DNA from 2 places in the Jeotgalicoccus huakuii genome. Region 2 is predicted to be linked to the other one. Evidence: predicted binding sites of a transcription regulator. Region 2 holds the regulator's gene; the other holds the start of a gene.
The links. Region 2 encodes LexA, which represses DNA repair genes until DNA is damaged. Its sites were predicted from a motif close to CGAACATATGTTCG; they were not measured.
Positions count from the first base shown of each region.

Region 1 (15,304 bases), on a different contig from region 2:
ATTTCGATGTTTTCATCTTCAGCGATTTGTCTTAACGTTAAGTTAGTACGAACGCGTTTTAAAGCATCTTCTTTCATTTGCTCACGTAGGGCGTTTTCATCTTGACCAGACAGTTGAGTGTACAGTTCAAGGTTTAAGCCTTGTTGTGAAAGATTAGCTTCAAATTCTTGTAGCATACGATCAGTTTCAGTATCTACCATTGCATCAGGTACATCAATTTCAGCGTTGTCAGCAGCTTGTGCAACTAAGCTTTCTTTTAATGTCACTTCAGCATTTTCTTCTTTTTGTTTTTGAACTTGTTCTTTAAGTTCAGCTTTTAATTCGTCAACTGTGTTTGCGTCACGACCTTCTAATTCGCTCACAAATTCATCAGTTAATTCTGGTGTTTCTTTTTGTTTAAGTGCGCTGACTTTAACTTGGAAGACAGCTTCTTTACCAGCTAACTCTTCAGCATGGTATTCTTCAGGGAAAGTCACAGTAACGTCTTTCTCTTCACCGATTTCCATACCTACCATTTGCTCTTCAAAGCCAGGGATAAATGAGTTAGAACCGATTTCTAGTTCGTAATCGTGTGCGTGTCCACCTTCGAAAGCCTCACCATCAACGAAACCGTGGAAGTCGATTGTCGCGATATCACCATTCTCAACAGTACCTTCTTCTTTAACTACTAAATCAGAGTACTCAGTTAAGATATGATCGATTTGGTGGTCAACTTCTTCGTCAGTGACTTCAGTGTCGATTTCTTCACCTTCAAGACCTTTGTATTCACCTAATTTAACTTCAGGTTCAACTGTAACTGTCGCTTTAAGAATAACGTCTTGACCTTTTTCGATTTGCTCTACATCTACATCTGGTTGAGCAACTGGGTTAATTCCAGCTTCTTCAACAGCTTTAGTGTAGTGTTCAGGTAGAAGAATATCTAAAGCATCTTGGTAAAGTGATTCTACACCAAAACGTTTTTCGAACATTTGACGTGGTACTTTACCTTTTCTGAAACCAGGGATAGAGATATCCTTGGATACTTTTTTAAATGCTGCATCTAAAGCAGTGTCTAATTCTTCACTAGGAATCGTGATTGTTAAAATTCCTTCATTTCCTTCTTGCTTTTCCCATGTTTGAGACATAATACAATTTCCTCCATCAAGTCGTTATTTTCAATTAACCAGTATATTATAACATATACTTAAGTTGTTTCAAATCATTGAATTACTGCTCATTTTCAAGCATAAATCTATCAATTTTTTCAATCCACTCTATCGCCTTTTGCTCTGCCTGTTCTACACTCTCTTGACCAAGCATTTCCTGTAGATATTGCGCGTAAGCAAGCGCCAGTTCGTGGTTTGTGAATTTTGGTTTAATCGGATAGATATATAAGAGATGTCCATACAGCATGTTTTCTGCTGCATCCTTAATAGATGGATTTGTGGCATCCAATATATCATATAGTTCGTCTAAAACTTCATTCACCAAGTAAAAATCTTCTAAGCTCGGTAGTTTCGCTGGTACGACAGTCGTTGAAATATTAAATTTCTTAACTTTTAGCTTATCATTGTCGTTTATGCTCCGCAAATATAAGAGCATTTGAGTGTAGACCATCGGCTCAGTTTCGGTTTTTATCTCGTCTAAGATTAAAGATTTATATGAGATATCAGTAAGTTCAGTAATATCCTCTAAAAACTCAATCTTATCGATGAAATCATAACCTTGATATTCTTTTTTTGTTACCTTATCTCTTTTGACAGGCTCACGGTAGAAGACATTTAATTCATGACGCGCATGACCGAGACGCTGTTGAACTAAGAGTCTAAATTCATGTGGTAAGTCTTCCTTTAAAAGCTGTTCACAATACTGAATAACCTCTTGGAATCGTCCCATACCTGTCAATGCCTCTAGCATGAAATCCATGTGAGTTTCATAATTTCCTAAGCCGCGGTTCATTCTCATAAGTGCATGATCAATGACACTGTGATAAGCATCTAAGTTTAATAGCGCCTCATAATATAACTCTTCTAAATAATCACTAGGCTCTGTCAATTCAATATATTTCCGATAAGTTTGGACGTACTGATTATCTTCACCTTGATCAAAATAAGACTTTAAATCACGCTCGAACTTTGAAATAAAACGTTTATGTGTCGATATCTTATTGTCCATAGGCATCACGTATAATTAATTCACTCCATGATTCATATGGAGACATCGTTTCCAATAAATCATTTTCCACCCAGTTCAATTCAATCGTATCCGCCTCTTTGTTGACGATTTTTTCCTTATCCACTTCAACTTTTAAAACTAACCCAATGTGGACCTTGCCTACTTCGTTATCATCATCGTTGATTAAACCGTGAATTTCAATGTTTTTTACATCCTGTTCAGTTAAACCAACCTCTTCGTTTAACTCACGTGACGCGTTAATGCGAAGTTTATCTTCAATAGTAGAAACATCTTCAACATCGTTCATATGGCCACCAACACCAATCGATAACAAGCCGTGCAGTCTCTCTTCACCGCCACCCGTTAAGCGTTTGTAGACAAGCGTTTCGCCTTGATTGGCAATAATACAATAGCTGATCAACTGCTTGTAAGACGGATCCTCTTCCATATCCCCGCGGCGTTTTACTTGGAATTCTGAGAACTGTTTAACAATGTTCTTGTAACGATTATCATCCTTAGAGATAAAACCATTAAACGCATTTTCTTCGTTATCAAATAAAGTATTTCTATTTACGACTAGTATTTGTTCATCAAATTTACTCATGATAAGTCTCCTCACAGTTGAATCATAATGAATATATTTTTCATCATTTTCGACAATTATAATAACACAATTCAATATTGCTTACGAGCTATATACAATAACACTAATGTCGTAAAAAGTCACACCCCTATTGCGATTGTTATGAGTTTAGGTATTTATCGGGATCCTCTTGGAGACCCTGGTAGGTGATTTGGATTGATTCTTTGTATTGGTCGTCATGTATAATGACAGTCCGTTTGTCATAATGTGTGTCTCGTACTTTTGCACCAAAACTTGGTGTAGCAGAAGATCCGGTGTGTGGATCAGGGCACTGTCATCTCGTACCGTTATGGGCACATAAATTAGGAAAGAAAGATATTGTAGCTTATCAAACATCAAAACGCGGTGGGACATTAGTTTGTACTTAATTATGAAGATACTGTTGAAATTTCAGGTCAGGCTCAGCTATTCTCAACCTCAATACTAAACATATAAAGATAAGCCCTTGAAGTTTTACTTCAAGGGCTTATCTAACTATGAATAAGAAAGCTTTTCATCCGCTTCTCTCTTAATGCCTCTAAATCCAAAATGAATAATAGCCAGTGTGATTAACTGTGACAACGTCTTAAATACTAATTGACCGAGCATTGCATATGGCACTTGCTCCCAAGTTAGGATGCCTGTAAACAATGGTGATAGTCCAATTAAAATAAACACAACACTATCAACGAGTCCACCTAATATTCCAGATAACATAATTCTGTTGTAGAAGCTGAGTTTAAATCTTGTAAAGATTTCTGTATCAACCACTTCTGATAAAACAAATGACAAACTTGATGCAATCGTGATTGGTAACATATCTCCGTAAAATATGGACATCAGTATGGATATACCTAATCCAATAGCAATGATGTAATATGTTTTTCTTCGTCCGAATTGTAGTTGTACTAAGTCTCTAAAGACGAATGTCAGTCCTACGAAAACTGTCCCCCACGGTATGATGAATATGCCTAAAACTAATGGTGCAAAATAAGCGGTAATAAAGTTAGCGATAACGATTGCTAATATATATAAGACAGGTCTTAACATGATTTTCCTCGATTCTAGATTTTATATATTTAATAAACATTCATTATATATTATATTGTGAATAACAAAAAGATGAGGATGCATTTCTACAATTTTGTAGATTACCATCCTCAAACTTCTCCTACTAATTATCTTTCACATGCCCAGCCGTCTTTATCTCTATCCATCTTCGGTTGGTAATCTGCATGATCACTTGAAACGCCATTCGGATGAACTGCCCTTAACTCAGTACAGTTATTAAAGAACTGTCCGCCGCCAGTATCTGCTGGTGGTGCTGTTATCGCATTATTTGTCGTCGAATCACTATTGCTTGGACTAGTTTCAACAGCAGGTTCACTCACGACTTCCTCTTCACTTTCTGAGTTAAACCCTTCTCCACCTTCATTGACATAGCCTGGTATAGACCAAATACCAATTTGCTGATCTTTGGCAATTTGTTCTGCAGCTCTAAATTCGTCTAAATATTTTTGTTGTTCATAAATGTAACCTACTCGTGCGAGCCCTTCTTCTAGTAGAACTTCATGAACATTAGTATCCCCAACATATAAATAAACTAATTCTCGATCATAATGATCCGTCTTCGCACCTTCATCATACTCGATATATAATTGTTCTCCAGAATTGAGTAGTTCAGTTAGCCTAGCTGAAGCTTCTGGACCAAATGGTTCAACGGGTTTATTTGGATGCACAGTTTCAGGTGTATCAATAAGCAATAATCTTAATTTCAATTCTTCATTTTGTTCATTTAGTACGTTTACTGTGTCTCCATCCACTACCCTATAAAGGGTAACAGGAATTAATCCTTCTTTACTTGTCTCTTTTTCAGCTTTTTCCTTTGCAAGTCGTTCCTTTTCTTCTCGCTCTTTTGCTTTTTTCTCAGCAGCTAATCGTTCTTGTTCTTCTTTTTCATACTTTTCTTTTTTGGCTTTCTCTTTATCTGCCTTCTCTTTAGCAAGTTGTTCTTCTTTCTCTTTTTGCTCACGCTCAGCTTTTTCTTTAGCTGCGAGTGCTTCAGCTTCTTGTTTTTCTTTTTCTGCTAATTCACGTTGTTTATCCTCTTTATCATCACTATCTTCTTGTGTTACTTCCTCATCGACAGCTACTGTATTCTCTACTTTTTCACCAGCTGTTGATTCACTTGAAAAAGTTTCGATTGAGTCGTCTGTCACACCAAAGAATATGAATAATGTGACTAACAGAATTAAACTATTGCGGTTAATTCTCTTAAAATTATTTTGTTTTTGTGTATTCTTTTGACGTCTAGCAGTAAGTAGACTTGTTATGTAACTGATTAATACAAATAGTAATAAAGCTAACCAAAAATCTTGCATCCCTACACTTGATGAAATCAAAGTGATCAATAATAGGAAAATAATACTAAAACTAATGCAAAAAATAGATGCACCTAACATCAATTTTTTGTCATCTCTAAGTTGACCATTTTCCATATATGGCTCTTTGTTTTCATACAATGTAGCCAGATACACTCCATAAACCACATATGAAATAATAAAACTTAGTACCGCTAAAAATAGAAAAAATCCTAGCAATCTGCTCCCTCATTTTCAATATAATGTATATTATTATACCATTGAAAATGTATTTAGAAAACGAAATATTCACGTAGATTTAGATTAATAGTGTAAATTTAGGTAATTAAATTTTGGAGATAAATTAGTATAATATATTTATTTTCTCCTCATTAACATAACTATTGAAATCAATGAAGTAATCATTTTGCCAGTTCTGTGTTCGCATAGCAGTTTTATTTAATTCATCTTCCCATGAAGGATATACTCTCATGGCCATTTTACCTTTAATATTATCCTTACTAATTATTTGTTTTTCTAGTAGCACCTCTCTAGGAAAAATGAATTGTCTTTTTTTATCTTGATCCAATACTGTCACTATTAACTTTTCAGGGGTTTCTTCCCAAGTATATGGTCGATTCTTGTTATTCTTATCCTTCGTCCAAAATACTACAAAGTAACCTTTTTTATTTTCTGTCTTTTTAGCCATTCTGTTTCTATATTTTTGTTCCCCAATATAAAAATTACAGCTTTCATATTCAGTATTAAATGGTTCAGTTTCAATCGTATTTATTTCTGGTAATCCCACTGTCTCTATAATTTTTTTCGTAAATAATACAGATTCAAACATTATTTCATAACTCCTTCTAATGGTCATTTATATATATTAACCACACTCATCATACATCAAAATCAAGATATTAAATCATACATTCATCACAATTCTTTGTATTTCAAAAGAAAAACAGGACGTTTTTATACGCCCTGTCAGAGATTTTATACTTAGTTTTTAACTGCTACCCATATTTCACTATAAGCGACATTTTTATTATCTTCATTAAATTTAGTGAAAGAAAACATCGGTATATCAGCTAAATCATATTCTGATTCTGGTAGCCATTCTGAATAAATTTTTGCGTAAGTATCTTGTAAAACTTTTGGAAATTCACCTTCATTTTCAAAGACGATCCACTTACTTTTATCGATATTAATGACATCAAGCTGATCGCTTATATTATCTACTGTCGTCAAGACACCAATCATATGGGTTAAATCGCCTTCTTCTTTGATAAAATCTTCATCTGCATCATACGAAACATTCACCACTTCTTTCGGTTCAATGTTCTGTACATCATGCATTTCTTTCCTTTGTGACTCCGTAATACTCTGTGCTAATTTTTCTATTTCCTTATTAACACCCTCATATTGCATAGGTACGCGTTTTTGAATACCCACTATTTTAAATACAGGTTGCTCCACAATTCTCGTTTTCATGTCTGTTCCTCCTTTTGTACTTATTGAAAAGGAAAGCTTAGGAAATGAAATTAAAACTTGTTCCTCAGCTATTTGAGAAGGCAGATACCCACTCCAAGATTTAAATGCTCTTGTAAACCCATCAACTGAGTAACCATATTTAGTTGCTACACTTGTTACTGCTTCATTGTTTAATAAATCAATGTTTGCAAAATGCAGTTTTCTCTTCTTTATATATACAGATAAACTCATGCCACTAAGAAAAATGAATAATTTTTTATAATGCTGTCCGAGCAATCCCACAAAATTTGAAATCTCACTTAAACTTAAATTGGATGTTAAATTCTCATCTATATAATCAATGGAATCATTCAGCTGCTTTAATATCATTTCCATCACCTTCTTTCTATATATTACTCATATACAATTGGAATCACTCGACATTACTTATATATATTTTATCGTATCTTGTTGTGTAGTTATCGTTACTTGAATGAAGAAATATGTTAATTTCACAATAAATAATAACAATTTTGGATAATTTAATATAATAAAACTTGCTGTGAGAATTAATACGGTAAAAATACAATGCAGTTTTGAGTTTTTATGTTTCATCATAGTATGTTAAATAACTAGGGCTATGCCCTATTATTTATAAAGTAAATTTACATATATTAGAATTATAAGAGGATTATGTTATGTCAGAGCAAGAAATGAAGTCACAGAAAAAACGTGGCGGATGTTTGAAATGGTTCATCATCATTTTATTAGTACTTGTACTAATGGGAGGTTGCATTGCTGTAATTGGTGGTGGTGATAATGCAACAAATACTACATCAGATGATGCTGATAACCAATCAGAAGAGTCTACTGATGAAAGTGAAGCTGAAGATACTGAGAAAGTTATTGAAGAAGAAACAGAAACTTCTGAAAGTAACTTATCTAGTGGAGATTCTGTAACAATTGATGATATTACTTTCACATTAGACGATGCGTACTACACAGATGAAAGAAATGAGTTTGCAGAAATTCAGCCAGATAATGTTCTAATGCTAGATGTAACTATACAGAACAACACTGATCAAGACTACCCTGTTGGTATGGATATACAATTGTATGTAGATGGTGGCAAGGCTGAAACTTATCCAGTAGCCACTTTAATGGATGGCGTATCTGCTGGACGTTCAATCTTAGGACAGCAATCCTTCGCTATTATAGGCGAGCCTTCTGAAATAGAATTAGAATTTTCACCTTTCATGAATTTTAGTGGTGAAAAAGCAATATATACCGTTACACCTGAATAAAATAATAAATTTAAGCAAGTTATAACGTTTTAACTCATTCTCTCATTAAAAAACTTATGCTAAATATATTCTTAATTTACATTTGTTTATTATTATAGACAAACCGCCTTGATGTCTTTCAAGGCGGTTATTATAATAAAAAATAAATACTGTTGCTGTTCTATGTTAAATTGTAATTATAGGGTATAAATGAAGTGCTACCCAAAAATTGAACTTTTAGATTTAGGCTGATTTTAAGGTATGTTTCCTGAATTACTCAGGCGATATGCCTTTTAATTTTATCATCTAAACAAAACTTTAAAGAATTCGTTGATTTAGGTGAATTTCAATTTCTGTATTGACCTTTACGTTACGCATACCTCTACAATCGATTTATCAGGAGGTGACAAAAATGGAATTTTATCAAATGCCAATGTTTAACAAGGTACTAGTAAAAGATATTGAGAAGTCTGAGAAATGGTATGAGAAAACACTCGGTTTTAAAAGTGTCTTTAAATTTAGAAACGACAAAAACGAAGTGCTTATGAATCATTTAAGGGTTGAGAAATATCAGGACTTAATGCTAATTTCTAGTGATGATTTTGAAGTTGGTAATTCAATATATTTAAATATACTAATCAACGACATTGAAGATAAAGCTCAAAGTATTTCACAGAAATTTGTAGTGTCTCCATTGGAGGAACTACCTTGGAACGCAAAGGAAATGACTATTAAAGATCCAGACGGTCATTTAATCACGCTTACGCAATCAAATATTAGTGATGCAGATTTTGAAAAACTAATGAATCAAACTTCAAAGGAATTTTAAGTACTAATTTGCACCATTATCAATTAGTAAAGACCTGCCTGAGTAGGTAGGTCTTATTTAGATCTGATTGTATGATGATACTTTGTTTGTTAATCAGATATTCAATTTGACATAATAAATTAAGTAATCATTTGTTTTATTTGAGTTGTTACGTCAATGAGTTCTGAATTATTTTTTAGAGTATTTTTATTACGTTGTTTAGGATGGAATGGATATCCTTTTGAACTCAAATATGTCGCAAAAAATTTACTTTTATTAAAGACTGCTTTTAATTCTTTAATTTCTTCTGAATTATTGCCTTCAAATAGATAGTGGAAATATTTATTTCCTTTACCACCTCAACCTACATATACATCCTCACATTTATTTAACATATACATGAAAGCCTCTTTTTGCTCATCATCTTTTACTGCTTCAAAAACGACTTGAACATCAGATAATTTTGTTGAGTCTGGTTCTATTATCGGTATGATATTTACTACGCACATTCCGTCATAGTGGTTATTTATTGCATAGTCTATTAACAACTCTATAGTTGCATCATTTTTTATTGCATCAGCACGACTAGGGTTCATTAGTATTGACCCCAAAATTTTATCGCCTGATTTCCAATTTCTTTCTATGAAGTACCTTTTTGTTCGTGATTCATTAAATCATGCCTTACCGGTACCTGTTTCTATTCCCATTCTGTTCTCCACCTTCATTGCCTCACTTATGCTGTAGGTCATATTCTCTCTCCTGCAGCTCTTCGAGAATTCTTTGTTTCTCTGGATTATTTCGTGGTTTATCGAATGCACGCATTCCCGGGTAGTAGCTAGGATTAACACGTTTGGCTGCTTGAAGTCCACGCTCTCTTCTTTCTGCATTTCTTTTACGTATATCTGACAGTTTTGCAGTTTTCACCAAAATCCCTCCACTCTCTTTTATATCAGCTTATGTAACTAATTATACAACAGGTCAATAATTAATGAAAATTTACAGGAGTAATTTTATAAATCAAAAAACCCTTACGTCCACTAAGGGCGTAAGGGTTTTCTGATTTATAATTAGCGTCCTGGGAGGGATTATTCTTTCCCACCATATCAACGTTTCTAAGGCTAGATTGACATAATATTGACATGGAGTTTATTTCTTGAATTGTTTCTTCTATATCTTTCATTCTATTCATAAAAATTCATATGTGGCTTTTCTTCTTTATAATAATCTAACCTATCTTGTAATGTACCTGTATGTAGTTCTAACTTGTGTCCATCTGGATCAGTGAAGTATATTGATTTTTTATCTCTTGTATTTCTTTTACGTCCTTCTAAAATATTCACATTGTTATCTTTTAACCATTGGTGCCATTCATCAAATTCACTTTCTTCAATAGTAAAAGCCATATGAGTATACGAGTATTGGATTTCATTTCTAGGTATATCTTTTTCTTCATTTAATGCTAACCATAAGCCACCTAATATGAAATAGGCTGTTTTATCACTCTCTACTAAAATTTTTGCCTTTAAAATGTCTTTATAAAAGATAATAGATTGATTAATATCTGATACAGAATATGTAACGTGATTAATTGATTGAATCATTAAAAGCCTCTACTTTCTTCATTAATATTTATCATTTCATTCTTTTAATTTATAGAACATTCTAACATAAATGAATATATAATGATCAAGCCACCTCTTCCCAGGTGGCTTTTGTTCATGTACACTATTTTTGTATATTTTACAATTCCCACTTATGGTAGGGACTCTCCAATTTAAACGTCAGGTTTTTCTGTTACCTGCCAACTGGTAAGCCCTTATGTCTTACATTAGTATCAAGTTTTAAAGTAACTTGCAACTTAGCTATAAACCGAGTAGATAAATAGCTTGATCGTTTACATCTTCATTATACCACATTTGCTCATATAAACGAATTTTAAAGAATTCGATAAATTAGGTGAATTTCAATTTCTGCGTTGACCTTTACGTTACGTCAGCCTCTATAATCAATTTATGAGGAGGTGATAAAAATGGAATTTTATCAAATGCCAATGTTTAACAAAGTACTGGTAAAAGATATGGAGAAGTCGGAGAAATGGTATGAGAAAACACTCGGTTTTAAAAGTGTCTTTAAATTTAGAAACGACAAAAACGAAGTGCTTATGAATCATTTAAGACTTGAGAAATATCAGGACTTAATGCTAATTTCTAGTGCTGATTTTGAAGTTGGTAATTCAATATATTTAAATATATTAATCAACGACATTGAAGATAAAGCACAAAGTATTTCACAGAAATTTATTGTGTCTCAATTAGAGGAGAAACCATGGAATGCAAAAGAAATGACTGTTAAAGATCCTGACGGGCATTTAATCACACTTACACAATCAAATATTAGTGATACTGATTTTGAAAAGCTGATGAATCAAACCTCAAAAGAATATTAAAGTTTTAATTGTAACAGATGAATTAGTAAAGACCTGTCTGAGTAGGCAGGTCTTTTTATATCCAATCATACCTTCTAACCTCGTATATATGCTTAAACTCTACATATATTAAGTTAGCCCCTTTACTCACTGTAACCACTCTACTCCAGTCGTCTATATGCTCTACCTTGCACTCGATCTGGTGCTCATAACCACCACTCCAGTAACGCAATACAACATTACAGTCTAATAAGTTACGTAGCTTCAACTCTAACTCCTGCATTAAGTCCTCGGTTAATGAAGGTTCTGGCATGTGGAGTTGTGACTCAATCATCTTGTCTACATTCTCATACTGCTCAGGCATGGTCGCAAATGGTGCCCACTTTACCATAGTTCTACCTTGTGGAATGTTACTGTTCAGCTCAGATTGTGGGAACTCACGATAGTCCATATAATCACCTCTTGAGTAATTATATCGAACGTATGTTCTATGTGTAAAGATAAAAAATAAGCCTCCGAAGAGGCTTACCAATAAGGGTCACGTACTTAACATACGCTTAGAATCTTTTCGACCTACTTACTGTTAAAACGGACATCATGCCGTTAATTAAATAATATCACTCTTTTGTATTTTTATCAATTTTCTATCTTTCTTCTTCTGGTTTTAGGACTATTATATACTGCCTTATCTGGAAGTTTTAAGCAATATTTTGTTTTTAAGTATTCTGACCCGCACTTAGGATTATCCTTAAATCTTTTGTATTTTGTATTAGCTATCAAATCTGCTAACTGAATCATCCTGTCATCTTTTGAATCTAGATATTTTACTTTGAACTGCGATAATATGTATGGCATAAAATCCCAATAAAATTGCTGACTATAAAATTCACCCAGTTTTGACCAATACTTGTTTAAATAATGTTCAAAATCTACCAATCCTGCTTCACTATTAAACACTTCATTATCTATCCTTAAATGCACCACATCTTCTTTTGTGAATGTTTCTTTTCTAAAGACTTTTTCAATCATTCTTCTGATTAAATATTGTTTATGCCTTTTAACAGATGCTGGATCTTTGAAGTTCACGAATTTTAATTCACTATTTTTTGTCATAACAAAATACTGTTTTATCCCATCAATTTCACCGAGGATTTGGAGTAACTTTTTTCTATCTTTACCACTTAAATGGAAACCTTTAATTTCGCCTTTAATTTTTCTTTTTCTACAGAATGCGTTTACCTTGTTTTTTGCTTCTTGAATCGCATCAGGACCATCTACATACAAGCATCCATATATAAAATATTCATGTCTTTCGTTATTAGATAATTGACCTGAATCGTCAATAAAAATAAATTTATCCATCTCACTACAGCTCCTTACATATAATTTAATGTATATGTAAAAAATTTGTAAGACGGAACATGTATTCTGTTGTTTAGATACAGAAACAAAAATAACCCCTCTTCCTAAATGACTCAGGTTAAATATTATCTATAATCTCTCTTTTGTTATAATAACAATCGAATAATTATTGGGAGGAATACAGATGAACGCTACTGAATTTCAACAATGGGTGGAAGAATATTATAAAAGTCGTGGATGGTCAGATCTAGATATTTTTATAAGAATTGGCTTTCTTGCTGAAGAAACCGGAGAAGTTGCTAGAGCCATCCGCTCTTTAGAAATCGGTCGAGATCGACCGGATGAAGAGAAAGAGTCCTACGCAGAAAATAGAAACGAATTAATTGGAGAGCTTGGTGATGTCCTCGCGAATGTATCTGTAATCGCAAATAAATACGATATTTCTTTAGAAGAAGTGTTCAAAGCTCATACTGATAAGTTAAATGATAGATATTCAATAAATTAAATTATGTATAACCGCCAGGCGATGAGCTCCGGCGGTTTTTATGGTTGTTCAAGCCATATATTGTATCTGCATAGAAATGTTTTTAAAATAGGGTAATCGGAAAATAGTGTGGAATTTTTTATCTGAACCCCTCTTTTTACTATTCCCCCCCGTTAACTTAACAAGGATTTACTTTTTAACGAATAAAAGCTAAGTCATCATTGGCAAGGGCGTCATTTAACCATTGAGGATGCATTTTCAATAAGTCTCTTGGTAAACTTTGTTGTTCAAAAAATTGAATTTCTTGTGACTCAGAAGAATTACATCGTAGTTCACCCCCAGTAATTTCAGCAAGAAAACAAGTTGTTATAAAATGCACTACTCTTCCATTTGGATAAGTAAAAACCTGAGAATCAGGCTCAGAGTACACACCTATAAGCTTTTTAATTCTAATATCTAAATTGGTTTCCTCTTTTATTTCTCTAATAGCTGCTTCAGAAACTGTTTCCCCTATTTCTATATGGCCTGAAGGAATACCCCAAAGTCCTACATCGGACCTTTTTTGCAACAAAACTTGGTTCTCCTCATTCAAAATAATAACTGCAACACCAGCTTTCAAATCATCGATCCTTTTCATACGATAAATACCTCCTAAATAATAAAAAAAGAGCCGAAGAGAAAGATTTCAACGCATAACAACTACGCTGAACCTTCCCCCTCGGACCTTTTATGTCAATAGGTGCCTTTTACATATTGTAAAAGATGTAGCCCTCGGTCACTGACCTACCTAGATAGCGGAACCCTAGCTACAGTTTTCTATTTCATTTTTATGATACCACAATTACTTAGAAAATAAAAGATACTCTTCAACTAGCCTGACCTTAGTTTAGCAAAAATCTACCAGCTATAATGTTTTTCCACACGATAATCCGAATACCCTTAAAATACTTGTGTAATGTGTTTGTTTAACTAAATGTACCCCAGTCTTTACCAACTTCGCCAGTTTTACTATTCCATGTTTTCACTGGAATATACTTACGTTTACCACTTACCGTGTAACCTAACCAAATGTGACCGTCCTGACGAACAATCTCGTCATAGTTACACTTCCAACCAGGATTCGCCCAACCACCTTCAGGTGCTGATCTAAATGGACTGCCAAAGCGACTCATAACTCTAGTGCTACCGTTTTTCCATGTGCCTTTTTTCTTCATATACTGTGTACCATATTTATTTTTCTTCCAGCCACCAGTATTCACTAATTCCTTCTTGCTTGCCGGTTTAGCAGATGGCTTACTAGCCACTGTACCTTTATTTAACGCATTGAGATGTGCTTGTACACGGTTTCTGAATGCTTGATAAGTGCCTGTAGCGTGCATCTTGTGTGGACAGTCTTTGCCTGACCAGTCATAGTGTCTTTTCAGTCTATCCATTCCCCAACCGTATTGTTTAAGCACGTGAGCGATATATAGTGCTGCGTTTTCCTCTGCCGCTTTATATCTGGCTGATTTAGAGCCTGAATATCCATTATCCATTGAGTAACAAATTTCGATACCGATTGAACGCATATTCCCATTACCCATACCATCCCCTGAGTGCCAGGCTGTGCGATTAAACGGGATAAGTTGTACTGCTTCTTTATCGTCAATAGCTACATGATAGCTCACTTTCGCTAGATATCCATCATATCGGCGACCAATTATTACTCGTAATGCGTAACTCTTAATTAGTATTATACTTATGCGTTTTGCGTAAGTCAACACTTTTATTACGCTTTTTGAAAAATATATTTCTCTATACGCATTAAAACGCTACAATAAGAGTAAATTCACATATGAAAGAGTGTTAAATATGGATGTTAATCGTTTGATTTCTTTAAGAGAAGGTAAAGGGTGGTCTAAGACAGAAGCTGCTAGACGTTTGAACATTGCCAATAGCACATATTCTGGTTATGAGTACGGTCATCGTAAGCCTGACAATGAGATGCTAGTGAAGATATCCGAACTCTACGATGTGACTACAGATTATTTATTAGGTAAAACTGATAGTGAAAACTTTTCATCTGACGACTTCGACTCCTTCATGTTCGACGACAAAGAAGCATTCGATAGCCTACCAGATGATGTGAAGAAAGAATTGATCCGTGAGATTAATGAGAAGATTGAGTTCTTGAAGTATAAGCAGAATAAAGATAAGTAGGTGTTTGTATGGATTGGAAAAAGTTTTCTAAAGGTGAAACCACACAAAAGAATGAAAAAGTTTCTTTTAAAGAAGTTCGTGAATACGAAAAGAATAAACGTGTAGAAAACAAGAAAGAACCATTAAATAAACAC
Region 1 is NZ_JAVIYN010000014.1:53,399-68,702, forward strand. Features, by position in the region: gene tig (trigger factor) at 1-1,124, opposite strand, end outside; gene V6E76_RS08360 (hypothetical protein) at 1,207-2,154, opposite strand; gene V6E76_RS08365 (NUDIX domain-containing protein) at 2,144-2,758, opposite strand; gene V6E76_RS08370 (PhzF family phenazine biosynthesis protein) at 3,007-3,165, shown strand; gene V6E76_RS08375 (VUT family protein) at 3,272-3,826, opposite strand; gene V6E76_RS08380 (thermonuclease family protein) at 3,955-5,313, opposite strand; gene V6E76_RS08385 (MepB family protein) at 5,501-5,986, opposite strand; gene V6E76_RS08390 (AraC family transcriptional regulator) at 6,139-6,999, opposite strand; gene V6E76_RS08395 (DUF4352 domain-containing protein) at 7,308-7,913, shown strand; gene V6E76_RS08400 (VOC family protein) at 8,305-8,721, shown strand; gene V6E76_RS08405 (DUF1643 domain-containing protein) at 9,060-9,344, opposite strand; gene V6E76_RS08410 (hypothetical protein) at 9,430-9,624, opposite strand; gene fosB (FosB/FosD family fosfomycin resistance bacillithiol transferase) at 9,882-10,301, opposite strand; gene V6E76_RS08420 (VOC family protein) at 10,730-11,146, shown strand; gene V6E76_RS08425 (YolD-like family protein) at 11,202-11,576, opposite strand; gene V6E76_RS08430 (DUF3800 domain-containing protein) at 11,762-12,487, opposite strand; gene V6E76_RS08435 (MazG nucleotide pyrophosphohydrolase domain-containing protein) at 12,672-12,992, shown strand; gene V6E76_RS08440 (NUDIX domain-containing protein) at 13,168-13,608, opposite strand; gene V6E76_RS08445 (SH3 domain-containing protein) at 13,937-14,638, opposite strand; gene V6E76_RS08450 (helix-turn-helix domain-containing protein) at 14,823-15,170, shown strand; gene V6E76_RS08455 (hypothetical protein) at 15,179-15,304, shown strand, end outside.
Region 1: a site for LexA is predicted at 11,602-11,615, ahead of V6E76_RS08425 (YolD-like family protein). Genes of this name have one in related genera too.

Region 2 (15,304 bases):
AAGATTTAATAAATCAGTTTGGCTATTTTGCGATTGTCTTTTTGATTGCCCTAGAAAATATTTTTCCGCCAATTCCATCAGAGGTCATCCTGACCTTTGGTGGCTTTATGACAGCACATACTGAGATGTCGATTTTTGGCGTTATCATTGCCTCGACTGTGGGTTCAGTAGGCGGGGCTATTGTCCTTTACTATCTTGGGAGTATCCTCGGTAAAGAACGGATGAAGCGGATTGTCTTAAGATATGGTAAGTGGCTACGTGTGACAGAAAATGACATTGAAAAATCCTATAATTGGTTTGGTAAGTATGGTGGTTGGACAGTATTTTTCTGTCGTTTCGTTCCACTTATAAGAAGCCTCATTTCAATCCCTGCAGGAATGAGTAAAATGTCTATGCCGCTTTTTATAGTTTTGACAACTATTGGAACGCTGATTTGGAATACCGTTCTTGTCTATCTCGGTGCTTCAGTGGGGGAAAACTGGGAGGATATCGTCAGTGTAATGGATGTTTATTCAAATGTCGCATATGTCATTATAGCTGTAGCAGGTATCGCATTCTTAATCTGGTTCTTTTATTATAGACCGAAAAAAAAAGCGAGAAGTTAAAAAGAGTACACTTGGTTTAATTTAGCCAAGTGTACTTTTTAATTGTCCCTAATTTCATATGCTTTTAGTAATAATGTTACAGTATCGAGAATAGGTGTATGGATTGTACAAGATCCCTTTAGTGTCATTAAAAATCCTTGAATATATTGAAATTCAGTAGGCTTGTCTTGCATGACATCGTAATACATACTTGTGCCCATATGATCTGGATAGCCTAAATACATATTTATTGCCGTGTCGATAAAACCCTCATCAATGATGACACCATCAGGATTACATGTGTTCACAATATCGATTGCTTCTTTTAAGAGTTGTCTGGTAAACATAACAACAGACTGATCTTTAAATATACGAGCAGTATTTTGGCTGAGTGCAGTAACAGTGTTAACACCTGTATTGACGATGAGTTTTTCATATCTTATTCGCTTAAAGTCTTCAGTCTTCTCTATTTGAAGTTCGACTGAAGGTTTCGCTTGAATCATTTCAATGAGTGTATCAAGTGCCTTATATTGTTTGTTTTCAATGAGCAACTTTTTGTTTAAAAAGTGTTCGATGTAATCTTCTTTTTGTTGGCCGCTAATATATACAACAGCTGGCACACCATGTGAAAACATATTGTCATAACCCATACCGTTTAAGGCGAACACAATCTCAGTGTCTTCATGCATGAGCGTCGGGATTTTATCTTGTAAATCTTTTAAGGCAGGGGTCTTTGAGGCAATAAATATTAAATCGAATTTGTCGTCGACTGTGTCAATATCATAAACTGGTATCTTGTGATACTGCACGGTTTCACCAGTTTTTATAGTTAATCCATCACGGTTAGATCTTGCCATTAATTTTAATTCGACATCTAGATTTGATAGCTCGGTGGCGATGATTGATCCGACAGCGCCAGCACCGATTATACCTATTTTCATATGGTCACTCCGTTCTTTGTTTCCGGTGATTATGTGGTAAAATTAAGTATATCTAATTTCAGAAAGTAGGGAAACTATGAAATCGACTGCGGACTTAATCAACATGAAGCACGATGACAAAATTGTCATGGTAACTGCCTATGACTATCCTTCAGCTAAGTCTTGTGAGGCGGCTGGTGTCGATATTATACTCGTTGGAGATTCACTGGGCATGGTAGTGCTTGGTTATGACTCTCCTGTTAAGGTGACCTTGGCTGACATGATTCACCATACTAAGGCGGCACGCCGTGGGGCAAATGACACATATATTATTGCGGACATGCCTTTTGGATCTTATCATGGTGATGTTAATCAAGCGATTAGTAATGGTATAAAGTTATACCAGGAATCGGATGCGAACATGCTTAAATTAGAAGGTGCAGAGCGTGTTGATGTAATTGAAGGATTAATTAAGGCGGGCATACCGGTATGTGGTCACTTAGGTTTAACGCCGCAACATTTCGGTATTACTGGCTTTAAAATGCAGGCTGGAGATACTAAGCAGGCTGAACAATTAATAGAAGATGCAAAGACTTTAGAGTCAATTGGTGTATCAATGATGGTTTTAGAAGCGATTCCGAGCGATCTAGCTAAAAAAGTGACAGAGGCAGTTAGCATACCGACTATTGGTATCGGTGCAGGCGTTGACACAGATGGACAAGTACTTGTCTACCATGATTTACTTCAATATGGATCAGACAGGTTACCGAAGTTTGTGAAAAAATTTGGTAATCTTACAGAACCAGCGGTGTCCGGTTTAAGAGCCTACCGAGATGAAGTGAAAAATGGCACTTTCCCTGATGAAGAAACCACTTATAAGAAACGGGTGTACGAAACGTGAAACACAGTGTAACAATTGACGAAACTAGAGAAATTTTAAGTGAATATAAGAGACAGACTGTTGGTCTTGTTCCGACAATGGGCGCACTACATGAAGGGCACGGAGCCTTAATCCAAGCTGCCAAAGAAGCTTGTGATATCGTTGTCGTCAGTATCTTTTTAAATCCTTTGCAGTTTGGACCAGAAGAAGATTTTGAAAGTTATCCCAAAGATTTAAAAGGGGACTTAGCCTTATGTGAAAACTACGGCGTGGATCTTGTCTTTGCACCAAGTGAAAAGGTGATTTACCCAAGAGAAATGGAATTTAACATAGGTATTAAATCAATGGCAAATATACTCGATGGTGTAAAACGACCGGGTCATTTTGAAGGTGTCGTCACTGTAGTGAGTAAGTTGTTTAATATTATACAACCAGATATGGCGTTTTTCGGTGAGAAGGATCGCCAGCAACTGATGATTATTAAACGTTATGTTCAAGATTTTAATGTGCCAGTTAAAATTCAAGACGTTCCAACAAAAAGAGAAGAGAGTGGGCTTGCAAGAAGTTCAAGAAATGTGAATTTAACAGCAACGGAATATCAAGAAGCACCGAACATTTACCAAGCATTAAAGATGGCGAGTCAGAAAATTAAAGACGGTGAAACCAATGTCGATAAAATTCAATCGCTAATCAAGATTCATATTGAACAATATACGAGTGGAAGCATCGATGATTTAGCAATCTATACAGCAAATGACCTCGGCGAAATAGATGAAATTGACAGTGATGTTATCATATTCATAGCGGTACAATTTTCTAAAGCACGTCTCATCGATAATTTATACGTCAGTATTTAGAGGGGAATAGTTTGAATGAATTGGATACGACGCGCACTTGGATTAGTAATTTTATATTTGGTAGTGGTTTTTATCGTACCAGTCATTCAATCTTATGATTTTAAAAATGGGTTGAACGAAGATTACTTCAGTCATTGGTTTGAAGGCCACTTCATACCCAGTTATGATACGACGAAGATTGAAAAGGTTTATAGTAGTCAAGAAACCAACATTGATTATTCCTTAGGTTCTACAGTAACGACAGAAGGGGAAACTGTTTTAAACTCCGAGTACGAAGGTGATTTTGTGATTAAAAATGAGCCTGGTGCTTTTCACATGTTACTCGTAAGAGACGGAGAATTGACTGGTGGATATACTAATTCACCAAACGTATCACTCGGCAAGATGAGTATAGACAAGATGACTCGAGAAAAGGCTAGAGATACTTACGGTGAACCGGTGGAGTATGTTAGAAAGCAGTGGAAACGCTTGAAAGTAGAAAATGAAGAATATGATGTCTTTGATGTCGGAAATTACTATGTTTACTTCTTTTATGATATTCACGAAAGCTATCAAGCCAATGGTATGCTCGTCTTACATAAGGACGAGATTATTGATATCAGTGAGCTGTATAACCATCCATCAATAGAAGATAATGAACTCATGCACTATTATCTCTTAAATGCTACACGTTATGAATATGGCTATGGCATGTTAGAGAGAAATGCCGAAGTGGATAATGTTGCTTACTATCACAGCTTAGACATGGCGGAACGTAAGTTCTTTGATCATGATAATCCTGATGGAAATGGTCTAAAGGAAAGGTTGGAAAGAGAAAACGTGAGGTATACCTATGCTGGTGAAAATATTGCAACGGGACATACTTCTCCAATATTCGCTCACCACAGTCTGTTAAACTCACCATCTCATAGAGTGAATATTTTAAATGATAAGTTCACATCAGTGGGCATAGGGATTGAGTATGATCAGGAACAAGTGCCTTTCTATACTGAAAACTTTTTACAATAATAAATGATATACAGAAAACACGCAGAATCTTCTCTTTTAAGATTCTGCGTGTTTTTGCTAAATAAACTCTCTAAATAAACCAACTACCTTACCTAAGACACTCACATTATCAAGGAATATTGGTTCCATTGTAGAATTTTCAGGTTGTAAACGGTAGTATCCTTTTTCTTTATAGAAACGTTTAACTGTTGCTTCATCTTCATCAGTCATAGCAACAATTATTTCACCGTTGTGTGCAATGTTTTGCTTGCGTACAATGACTCTGTCACCGTCATGTATACCTGCTTCAATCATGCTATCACCAACAACATTTAATAAGAAGATTTCACTATTATGGTTGGCAGTAAAATGTTCTGGGAGGGGGAAGTATTCTTCAACATTTTCTACAGCAGTTATCGGTAAACCAGCTGTGACCTTACCAAGGACAGGCACGTGAATAACAGGTGATTCATTTACATCTGATTCTTGCACGATTTCAATCGCACGTGGTTTGGTAGGATCACGTTTAATGTAGCCCTTACTTTCTAATTTAGCGAGATGTCCATGTACGGTTGAGCTAGATTGTAAACCGACAGCATTCCCAATCTCTCTAACGCTTGGTGGATACCCCTTATCGTTAACGTTTCTTTTTATGAACTGAAATATATCTTTTTGTCTCTCTGTTAAATCTTTCATCATTTTACCTCCAACCTTATGTTAATTAAATTTTACCATATTGTAAGTACGCTTACAAACATTTGTTCGCAATTATGTTGACTAAGAACAAGTGTTCTGTTATATTGTTAATACAAACATTTGTTCGAAGGAGAGGATGTAAATGACAATTAAAGAACTGAAATCATTGATGGGATTGTTTACCGTGACGTTGAGTCTAGTGCTTTTATATAGTTTTACCAATACGGAACAAGTAGAGGGAGAGAACGTTTATTCTTCTGAAACGAAAGTGAGTACAGAAATTGTAAATGAAATTGATGGCGAACAAAAAGCGAACGCTGTGGTGTCTGAAGAAAGTGAAGTTAGCTTAGATGAAGAACTTGTGAGTGGTGTGGTTCAAACAGGTCTTTTGACAAATCGAATGGCAGAACACCTCATGAATTATGAGGTTTCGAGTGTAAAATAGATATATTGTGAGTTTATTCTCAAAATAAGTGCAGGACCGTTTGGTCTCTGCACTCTTTTTGTGGTAAATTATATGAGAAAGGATGACGCTTATGTTAGATGATGACAAGATTAAACAGCTCAATGCACTTGCAAGAAAGAAAAAGGAAAATAATATTTCTGAATCTGAAATGCGAGAGCTGACTAAATTAAGAAAAGAATATCTATCAAACTTTAGAAATTCTTTTAGAAATCACATTGAAAGTACTAAGGTCATTGATCCAGAGGGTAATGATGTTACGCCTCAAAAGGTCAAAGATATAAAAGCACAAAAAAACAATGATAGTGATAAAGGAGACAAATGATATGTCATTTGATAAGACGGATTTACTCGCAATTAATACCATTAGATCTTTAAGCATTGATGCAATTGAGAAGGCAAATTCAGGTCACCCCGGTTTACCTATGGGTGCGGCACCAATGGCTTATGTGTTATGGCAGAAGCACTTAAACTTCAACCCTAAAAATGTAAATTGGTTCAACAGAGACCGCTTTGTTTTAAGTGCTGGTCATGGTTCAATGTTGATTTACAGCTTATTACACTTATCGGGTATTCTAGAAATGGATGACTTAAAAGAATTCAGACAGTATGAATCTAAAACACCAGGACACCCTGAATTTAAACATACCGAAGGTGTTGAGGTAACGACTGGTCCACTAGGTCAAGGTTTTGCAATGAGTGTCGGTATGGCGATGGCAGAAACTCATTTAGCTGCAACGTTTAACTCTGAAAATAATAATGGACTTGTTGATCACTATACATATGTACTTGCATCTGATGGTGATTTAATGGAAGGGATCTCTCATGAGGCAGCTTCTCTAGCCGGTCACCTAGGCTTAGGTAAATTAATCGTCCTTTATGATTCTAATGATATTTCCTTAGATGGTGATTTAGACAAGAGTTTCTCAGAGAACGTAGCTGAGCGTTTCAAAGCTTACAACTGGGACTATATCCGAGTGAATGACGGTAACGATTTAGATGAAATTGACCGTGCTATTGAACAGGCTAAAACAACAAATCAACCTTCATTAATTGAAGTGAAAACTGTTATTGGGTACGGGGCACCGACGAAGTCTGGTAAGTCAGATTCACACGGGGCGCCACTTGGTGAAGATGAGCGACGTGGTGCATTTGAAGCATACGGCTTAGATCACACACAAACATTCGTCGCTGATGACAGTGTTTACGAACGTTTCCAAGAGACCTTAACTGCTCGAGGTCAGGAAAAAGAAGACGCATGGAATTCATTAGTGGATAACTTTAAGAATGAAAATAGTGATCTTCATCAACAATTTATGGATGCAATTCACCGTAAGCTTCCAGAAGGCTACAGTGATGAACTACCAACTTATGAAGCAGGAAGTAAAAAGGCAACACGTGGTAATTCAGGGGATATGATTCAAGCATTGTCTAAATCAATCCCAACTTTCTTCGGTGGTGCAGCGGACTTAGCAGGTAGTAACAAAACAAATGTTAAGGATGCAACAGACTACTCAAAAGACAATTACGCTGGGCGTAATGTTTGGTTTGGTGTGAGAGAGTTTGCAATGGCGGCTGCCTTAAATGGTATGGCGGCCCACGGTGGCGTTTATCCATACGGCGGTACATTCTTCGTATTTTCTGATTACTTAAAACCAGCGGTACGTTTAAGTGCCTTAATGAAATTACCTGTAACTTATGTATTAACACATGATTCAATTGCTGTAGGGGAAGATGGACCAACCCATGAACCTATCGAACAGTTGGCAGGCTTACGTGCAATTCCAAACTTAAACGTGATTCGTCCAGCTGATGGCAATGAAACACGTGAAGCATGGAAAGTTGCATTGGAATCAGAAGGTACACCAACAGCATTGGTGTTAACACGTCAAGATATCGAAGTGTTAGATGTTTCAAGTGAAGCTGTATCTGAAGGTGTTCAAAAAGGTGGCTATATCGTCTATGATGGTGGAGATGATGCGATTGTCTTTGCCACTGGTAGTGAAGTGGCCTTAGCTGTTAATACGGCGAAACAACTTAAAGAAGAAGGCATGAATATTAAAGTAGCATCTATACCTAATGTTCAAGCATTCTTACAACAAGACGATGCTTATATTGAGTCAGTTCTAAATACGAATATTGAAAATCGTACAGCAGTTGAAATGGCTGCAAGTCATGGTTGGCATAGATTTGTTGGCATCAAAGGAAAACTACTGACGATTGATACTTTTGGTGCGAGTGCACCAGGCGGTGAAGTTGTAGAACGTTACGGATTCACAGTCGATAACTTAGCTCGCATTATCCGTGACAAATAAACATTGAATTTACATGTTTGATATTGTAAACTAAATAGTGGTTTACACGGGAAAGAGGTGAGCATTTTGGCGACTTGGATATGGATACTAATTGTAATTGTAGCCCTCATTGGTGGTTTTGCATTAGGATTTTGGATCTCTAGAAAATACATGATGGATTATTTGGAGAAGAACCCTCCTATTAATGAAGACATGCTCAGAATCATGATGATGCAAATGGGACAAAAACCGTCTCAGAAGAAAATTAATCAGATGTTGAGCATGATGAATAAATCATCTGAACAAGCAAAAAAAGGCACAAAAAAGTAAATTAAAATGAGTTATAGGCTCATGAGTAAAAGAAGCCCTAAAATCTATACGGATTTTATGGCTTCTTTCACTATAATAAATATATTTCTGTGAATTTTACAAATATATTGAAAATTGGTAATAAACATGCATATAATAGATTATCAATCAAAAGGGGGAAAACAGCAATGAATAAGCAAAAATTTTTGACGTTTTTTGTAATCGCTTTCCTGTTAATTTTATCAGCATGTTCGAGTGATGAAAATGTAGATGAAGCAGCAAGCGGTGAAGAAGGGGCTGAAGGTGGAAACACGGGTGATTTAACAGTAGGTACATTAGCGGATGTCGTATCTCTAGATTTACATGGTTCTAACGACTCTGCATCAAGTCAGGTAAGAACAAATATCTATGAAAGATTATTAAATCAAGATGTGAATATGGAATTACAACCAGGACTCGCAACAGAGTACGAGCAAGTTGATGAAACAACATGGAACTTCAAATTACGTGAAGGCACAACATTCCACGGTGGTGAAGATTTCACTGCTGAAGATGTGGCCGCTACGTTTGACAGGGTAAGAGATGAAGCACTTGCTTCACCGGTTTTATTCTTGTATGAAATGATCGATGAGATTGAAGTAGTCAATGATTATGAAATCAATATACATACCACAATTCCATTTGCGCCATTAGCCAGCCACTTAGCGCATAGTACTGCGGGAATTATGCCTAAAGAATTAATCGATAGTGATTATCAAGCAGCCCTAGATGCGGCTGGAAGTGATATGAGTTTAGAAGAGTATTATGAAGCACGTGATAGTGGAAGTGACGCATATGAAGAAATTAAAGGTGACTTAGGCGAGCACTTAGGTACTGTAATTGGTTCTGAACCTAACGGTACTAACCACATGCAATTTGTATCACGTAGTGCAGGTGATTCAGTAACACTTGAGCGCTTTGAAGACTTCCAAGGTGGCGATCGTTACTTTGAAACTGTTGAGTTTAGAGTCATTCCTGAAACTGGTTCTAGAATTGCAGAATTAGAAACAGGTGGTATTCAAATAGCGACAGATATTGATTCTTCAAACGTAGACCGTGTTGAAAATGGATCAGACACAGCTTTAGAAGTTAAAGATTCAGTACGTATGTCATACTTAGGTTTTAATACTGAGAAAGAACCGTTCAATGATCCAAAAGTAAGACAAGCAATTTCATACGCTATTGACCGTGAAGAAATCGTAGCCGGTGTGTATGATGGTATGGGAATTCCTGCGAAAGGACCATTGGCGCCTGATGTATGGGGCTATAATGAAGACCTTGAAGGTGTTGAATTTGATTTAGAAAAAGCAAAAGAACTACTAGCTGAAACAGATGTTGCAGATGGATTCTCAACAACGCTTTGGGTAAATGACGATCAGCAAATTATTGATACAGCTGTTTATATCCAAAACAAACTTTCAGAGCTCAATATCGATGTTCAAGTTGAGCAATTTGAATGGGGTGCATATCTTGAGACCTTAGCAAATGGTGATCACGATATGTTCATCCTAGGATGGACGACGGTTACAGGGGATGCGGACTATGGTCTATATGCCTTGTTCCACTCTAAGAATATTGGTGCTGCAGGGAACCGTTCATTCTATGCAAACGATGAGGTCGATGAATTATTAGACGCCGGTCGTGCTGAGGTTGATGAAGCTGCCCGCCAAGAAGTTTATACTGAAGTCGAAGAAATCTTAGTCGAAGAAGTACCAGCATCATATCTTTTCCATGCTCAATTTGCTGTTGGTTATAATAGCACAGAAGTGAGTGGGGTGGAGATTGATCCGACAGGTCGAATTCACTTTGATAATGTAACCTTTAATTAAAAAGTTTAACAAGACTCTCGATGACCGAACAGGTCGTCGAGAGTTTTTGTTATTGAGAATAGTATACCTATCTAACTCTAGAAAACGTATTCAATGATTAACATAGTATTACTTAGTAGCAAAAAGTAAGTGCCCTGTGTATAATAATTTAGTATTCTAATAATGAGGAGCTTTCTATGAATAATTCACTTAAAGAAAAACGCTCTATTTTAGATTGGATTGAATATGGGGGAAATAAGTTACCGCATCCTGTTACTATATTTTTAATTTTTACATTACTCGTAATTATTATTTCTCATATTGCTTATCTATTTGGAGTCACTGTATCGTATACAGGTGTAAATCCTGAAACTGGAAATCAAGAGGAACTTAATGTCGAAGTCGTTAGTTTACTAACCACTGATGGCATTCGCTATATTTTTACTAGTGTTGTTGAGAACTTTACGACTTTCGTCGCTTTAGGTCCTGTACTTGTGGCTATGTTAGGTGTTGGAGTAGCTGAGAAAAGTGGTTACATAAGTGCCTTAATGACTAATGTTGTAACGAAAGCACCAAAGAAATTTATCACACCAATTGTTGTTTTTATGGGTGTAATGTCCAACGTTGCAGCAAGTGTAGGCTATGTTGTTTTAGTGCCACTTGGAGCAATCATCTTCCTAGGCTTTAGACGTCATCCATTAGCAGGACTTGCAGCGGCCTTTGCAGGTGTTGCGGGGGGTTATTCAGCAAACTTACTCATCGGTACAAATGATCCGCTTTTAGCAGGAATTACAACAGAAGCGGCAGCGATTTTAGATACTTCATATATTGTTGAAGCTACTGATAACTGGTATTTTATGTTTGCATCGACTTTCTTAGTTGTAATTTTAGGTACAATTATTACAGATAAAGTAATTGAACCAAGATTAGGTGCTTATAATTTTGATAAAGATCAAAATAGCCCAGATGATAATCTTACAAGTAGAGAAACTAAAGCATTAAGATGGGCGAATGTAGCTGCAGTGTTAACTATAATCGGGATACTGGCACTCATCGCCTTCCCTAATTCACCTTTACGTGGTGATGACGGCGGCATAATCGGTTCACCGTTCATATCAAGTATCATTTTCATTATGATGTTAGTATTCTTAATACCAGGTTTGGTTTACGGTTTTATTAATAAGAAGATTAGAAACGATAAAGACGCAGTCCAGCTAATGGATTCATCTATTTCGACTATGGCAGGCTTTATTGTCTTGATATTTTTTGCCGCACAGTTTGTTGCACTCTTTACTTATTCGAATTTAGGTACAGTTATTGCTGTTAATGGTGCACAACTTTTAGAAAGTATGGATATTGGTGTGATTCCAGTACTTATTACATTTATCTTGGTATCTGCAATTATTGACATCGTAATCGCTGCAGACTCTGCGAAATGGGCAATTATGGCGCCGATTTTTGTGCCGATGTTTATGCAGCTTGGTATCGCACCGGAAGTGAGTCAAGCAGCATATAGAATTGGAGACTCAACTACGAATGTTGTTTCACCACTCATGCCGTTCTTCCCATTAATTGTCGCTTTCGCACAACGATATGGTAAGAACAACGGTATTGGTACAGTTGTGTCGCTCATGCTTCCATACTCAATTATTTTCTTAATTGCTTGGATTATCTTGTTTGTTGTTTGGTATCTATTTGGTATTCCATTTGGACCAGGAGCAAGCATCTCATATTAAAATTTTTCCCACTTGGTGATTACCAGGTGGGATTTATTGTAGAGTGAACTAGCTGTCCTTCGATAGAAAGACGACGGCACGTATTCTGATTTATATGCCGTCGTCCGGTCCACGACGGCACATATTCTGATTTATATGCTGTCGTCCAGTCCACGACGGCAAGTATTCTGATTTATATGCCGTAGTCCGGTCCACGACGGCACATATTCTGATTTATATGCCGTCGTCCAGTCCACGACGGCACGTATTCTGATTTAGTGTCCTTGACGAAGGTCCACTTTATTAAGATTGGCAGAATACAAAATATCCATCTCAAGTATTATTTCATAATCCGAAATATATGGTAAAATTTGAAGTGATATTAGGGTTAAAAGGGGGATGGTTTTCATGAGAGTGTTCAAGGATTTATGGTGGTTTTTTTCTAGTGAGAAAAAAAGTTATTTGATTGGCTTATTAATGCTGATTTTAGTCGCTTTATTAGAACTGGTACCACCTCAGATTATCGGTCGCTTTATAGATGAGATCACGATGGAGACGCTCACAGTAAATACATTGATCATGTTCGCCGGTATATTGCTGTTAGTTGCAATACTCGCATACATATTTAGATTTTTCTGGCGGGTCATGATTTTTGGTGCGGCAAATAGACTGGGCAAATTGTTAAGAAAGACCTTATTCAAAAAGTATTCTGATATGTCTCCAACATTTTTTGGTAAAAGACGTACGGGTGACCTAATGGCCCATGCAACAAATGATATTAATGCTGTTCAAATGACAGCAGGTCAAGGCATATTAACCATAGCGGACTCAATTATTATGGGCTCTGCAGTCTTAGTCACAATGGCAGTGACAGTGAGTCCTAAATTGACTTTAATTGCTATGATTCCTCTTCCTTTTATGGTCATACTAACGAGTTACTATGGTTCAGTATTAAGCCGTTTATTCAGAGTAGCTCAAGCTGCTTTTTCTTCACTGAACGATAAAAGTCAGGAATCCGTCGCGGGTGTTAAAGTGATTAAAACATTCGGATATGAAAAAGATGACTTAAAAGACTTTGAAGACTTATCTGAAGATGTGGTAAATAAAAACTTAAAAGTTGCAAAAGTAGATGCATTATTTGATCCAACGATTACTTTAATTATTGCAATTTCTTATTTTCTATCCATATTTTTCGGGGCGAGGATGGTAATCAATGAAGAAATTAGCCTCGGACAATTGGTCACTTTTACAACTTACTTAGGTATGATGATTTGGCCGCTATTGGCACTAGGTTGGTTCTTTAATCTAATGGAACGTGGAAAAGCTTCTTACGACAGAATCGAAGAGGTACTTCAAACAAAAAGTGGTATTGGTACGAATTTTACTACGCGTCAGCTGCCTAAGGGCGACATCGTTTTTGATATTGATCAATTTAAGTTCGATGGGTCTGATGACAGTGCTTTAACGGATATATCCTTCACATTAAAGCCGGGTCAAACTTTAGGGATAGTCGGTAGAACGGGGTCTGGTAAGAGTGCGATTATCAGACTTTTACTGAGAGAATATGATACCGAGGCAGATAGTGATATTTCTATTGGTGGCGTCAATATTAAAGACATTGAGATTTCTAGCTTAAGAGAGAAGTTTGGTTATGTGCCACAAGATAATTTCTTATTCTCAACAACCATAAGAAATAATATTGCCTTTACTGATCCAACATTAAGCGATAAGAAGATCCATGAGGCAGCAGATTTAGCGTATATTCACAATGATATTATGGATTTTCACGACGGTTACGCAACCATCGTTGGTGAACGTGGAGTGTCATTGTCGGGAGGTCAGAAACAAAGAATTTCAATTGCGAGAGCACTGATTCAATCACCTGATATTTTAATCCTTGATGATTCCTTATCTGCAGTCGATGCGGAAACTGAAAAGGCGATTTTAGCTAATATTAAGAAGGTAAGAAGTGATAAGACAAATATTATTACTGCCCACCGGATGAGCGCAGTCAGAGATGCAGACTTAATACTTGTCATGGAGGATGGGCACATTGCTGAACGCGGCAATCATGAAACTTTGATGCAGAATAATGGTTGGTATCAAGAAACCTTCCGTGCCCAGTCATTAAAAGAAAGCTTAAATGATGCGCTAAATGACTCTCTAGAAGGGGGCAGAAATTAATGGAAGCACAAACTGAAATCCTCACATTAACACTGAAAGATCAGCTGAGAGTCTTGTTAAGACTACTAAAGTATACACTTCCATTTAAAGGATTAATTGCACTTTGTGTATTAATGCTAGTGACTTCGACAGTCATGGGTGTAATGACACCTTATTTGGTCATGATTTTTATTGATAATTATTTAACATTATCATATTTTCCTGAAGCGGATATAATGTGGCTGATTATTGCCTTTATTATGGTAAACCTCATTGCAATCGTCACAACCTACGCTCAAATCTACTATTTGCAAAAACTGGCCTTAAAAGTTATACAACAACTGAGAATTGATACGTTTGAAAAGGTCGGTAACCTTGGTATGAAGTATTTCGATAAAGTGCCGTCAGGTAGTGTGGTTTCTAGATTAACCAACGATACCCAGGCCATCGTTGATATGTTTACCAATGTACTTGGAACATTCCTAATGGCATTGTTTATGGTCGTTTCATCTTTTGTGATGATGTTTATATTAGATGTAAAGCTCGCATTTATTGCACTAATTTTTATGCCATTAATCATCTTGATTTTACTCGTCTATAGAAAATATTCTGCTAAATATTTCTCGCATGCTAGAGCACTTTTAAGTGATATGAATGCGAAGATTGCAGAATCAATAGAAGGTATGAAGATCATTCAAGTATTTAATCAGGAAGCACGTTTACAACAGGAGTTTGAAGCAATCAATGAATCTCACTATAAATATAATATGCAAAACATAAAGCTCGATGGGCTTCTATTAAGACCAGCCATCGATATGATTTATATTCTATCAATCATTGTCATTTTGACTTATTTTGGTTTTCTAAGTTTTGAAACATCTGTTACAGCTGGTGTAATATTTGCCTTTATTCAGTATATGGAACGCTTTTTTGAACCGATTAATCAGGTGAGTATGAGTTTAAATATTTTCCAGCAGGCACTTGTTGCAGCGAGTAGGGTATTTACCTTAATGGATGATGACAGACTAGAACCCGCTCAAAATAATGAGGGAACAGGACAAATTACTGATGGAGTGGTCGAGTTTAAAAATGTGACATTCTCTTATGATGGTAAGAATGATGTGTTAAAAGATATAACTTTCACCGTTCCAAAAGGGACGACAACTGCACTCGTCGGTCATACGGGCTCTGGTAAAAGTTCGATTATTAATTTAATCATGCGTTTTTATGAATTTAATCAAGGTGAAATTTCAATTGATGGCACATCGATTAAATCATTCGACAAACAAGACATGAAGAATAACATCGGTCTCGTCTTACAAGATCCCTTTATCTTTTACGGGACAGTACGTTCAAATATAGAATTGTATGATAGTCAAATGACTATAGATAAAGTGCAATGGGCAGCAGATTTTGTTAATGCTGATAGTTTCATTAATAAGCTACCGAACCGCTATGATGAAAAGGTCACGGAGAAAGGTACTGACTTTTCTAGTGGGGAACGTCAATTACTGGCCTTTGCACGTACCATGGCTAAGGAACCAAAAATATTAATATTGGATGAAGCAACAGCGAACATTGACTCAACG
Region 2 is NZ_JAVIYN010000001.1:149,634-164,937, forward strand. Features, by position in the region: gene V6E76_RS00625 (DedA family protein) at 1-605, shown strand, start outside; gene V6E76_RS00630 (ketopantoate reductase C-terminal domain-containing protein) at 644-1,525, opposite strand; gene panB (3-methyl-2-oxobutanoate hydroxymethyltransferase) at 1,602-2,405, shown strand; gene panC (pantoate--beta-alanine ligase) at 2,402-3,241, shown strand; gene V6E76_RS00645 (CAP domain-containing protein) at 3,257-4,249, shown strand; gene lexA (transcriptional repressor LexA) at 4,307-4,924, opposite strand; gene V6E76_RS00655 (hypothetical protein) at 5,067-5,369, shown strand; gene V6E76_RS00660 (DUF896 domain-containing protein) at 5,461-5,712, shown strand; gene tkt (transketolase) at 5,714-7,702, shown strand; gene V6E76_RS00670 (YneF family protein) at 7,769-8,011, shown strand; gene V6E76_RS00675 (glutathione ABC transporter substrate-binding protein) at 8,179-9,858, shown strand; gene V6E76_RS00680 (AbgT family transporter) at 10,035-11,573, shown strand; gene V6E76_RS00685 (ABC transporter transmembrane domain-containing protein) at 11,961-13,736, shown strand; gene V6E76_RS00690 (ABC transporter ATP-binding protein) at 13,736-15,304, shown strand, end outside.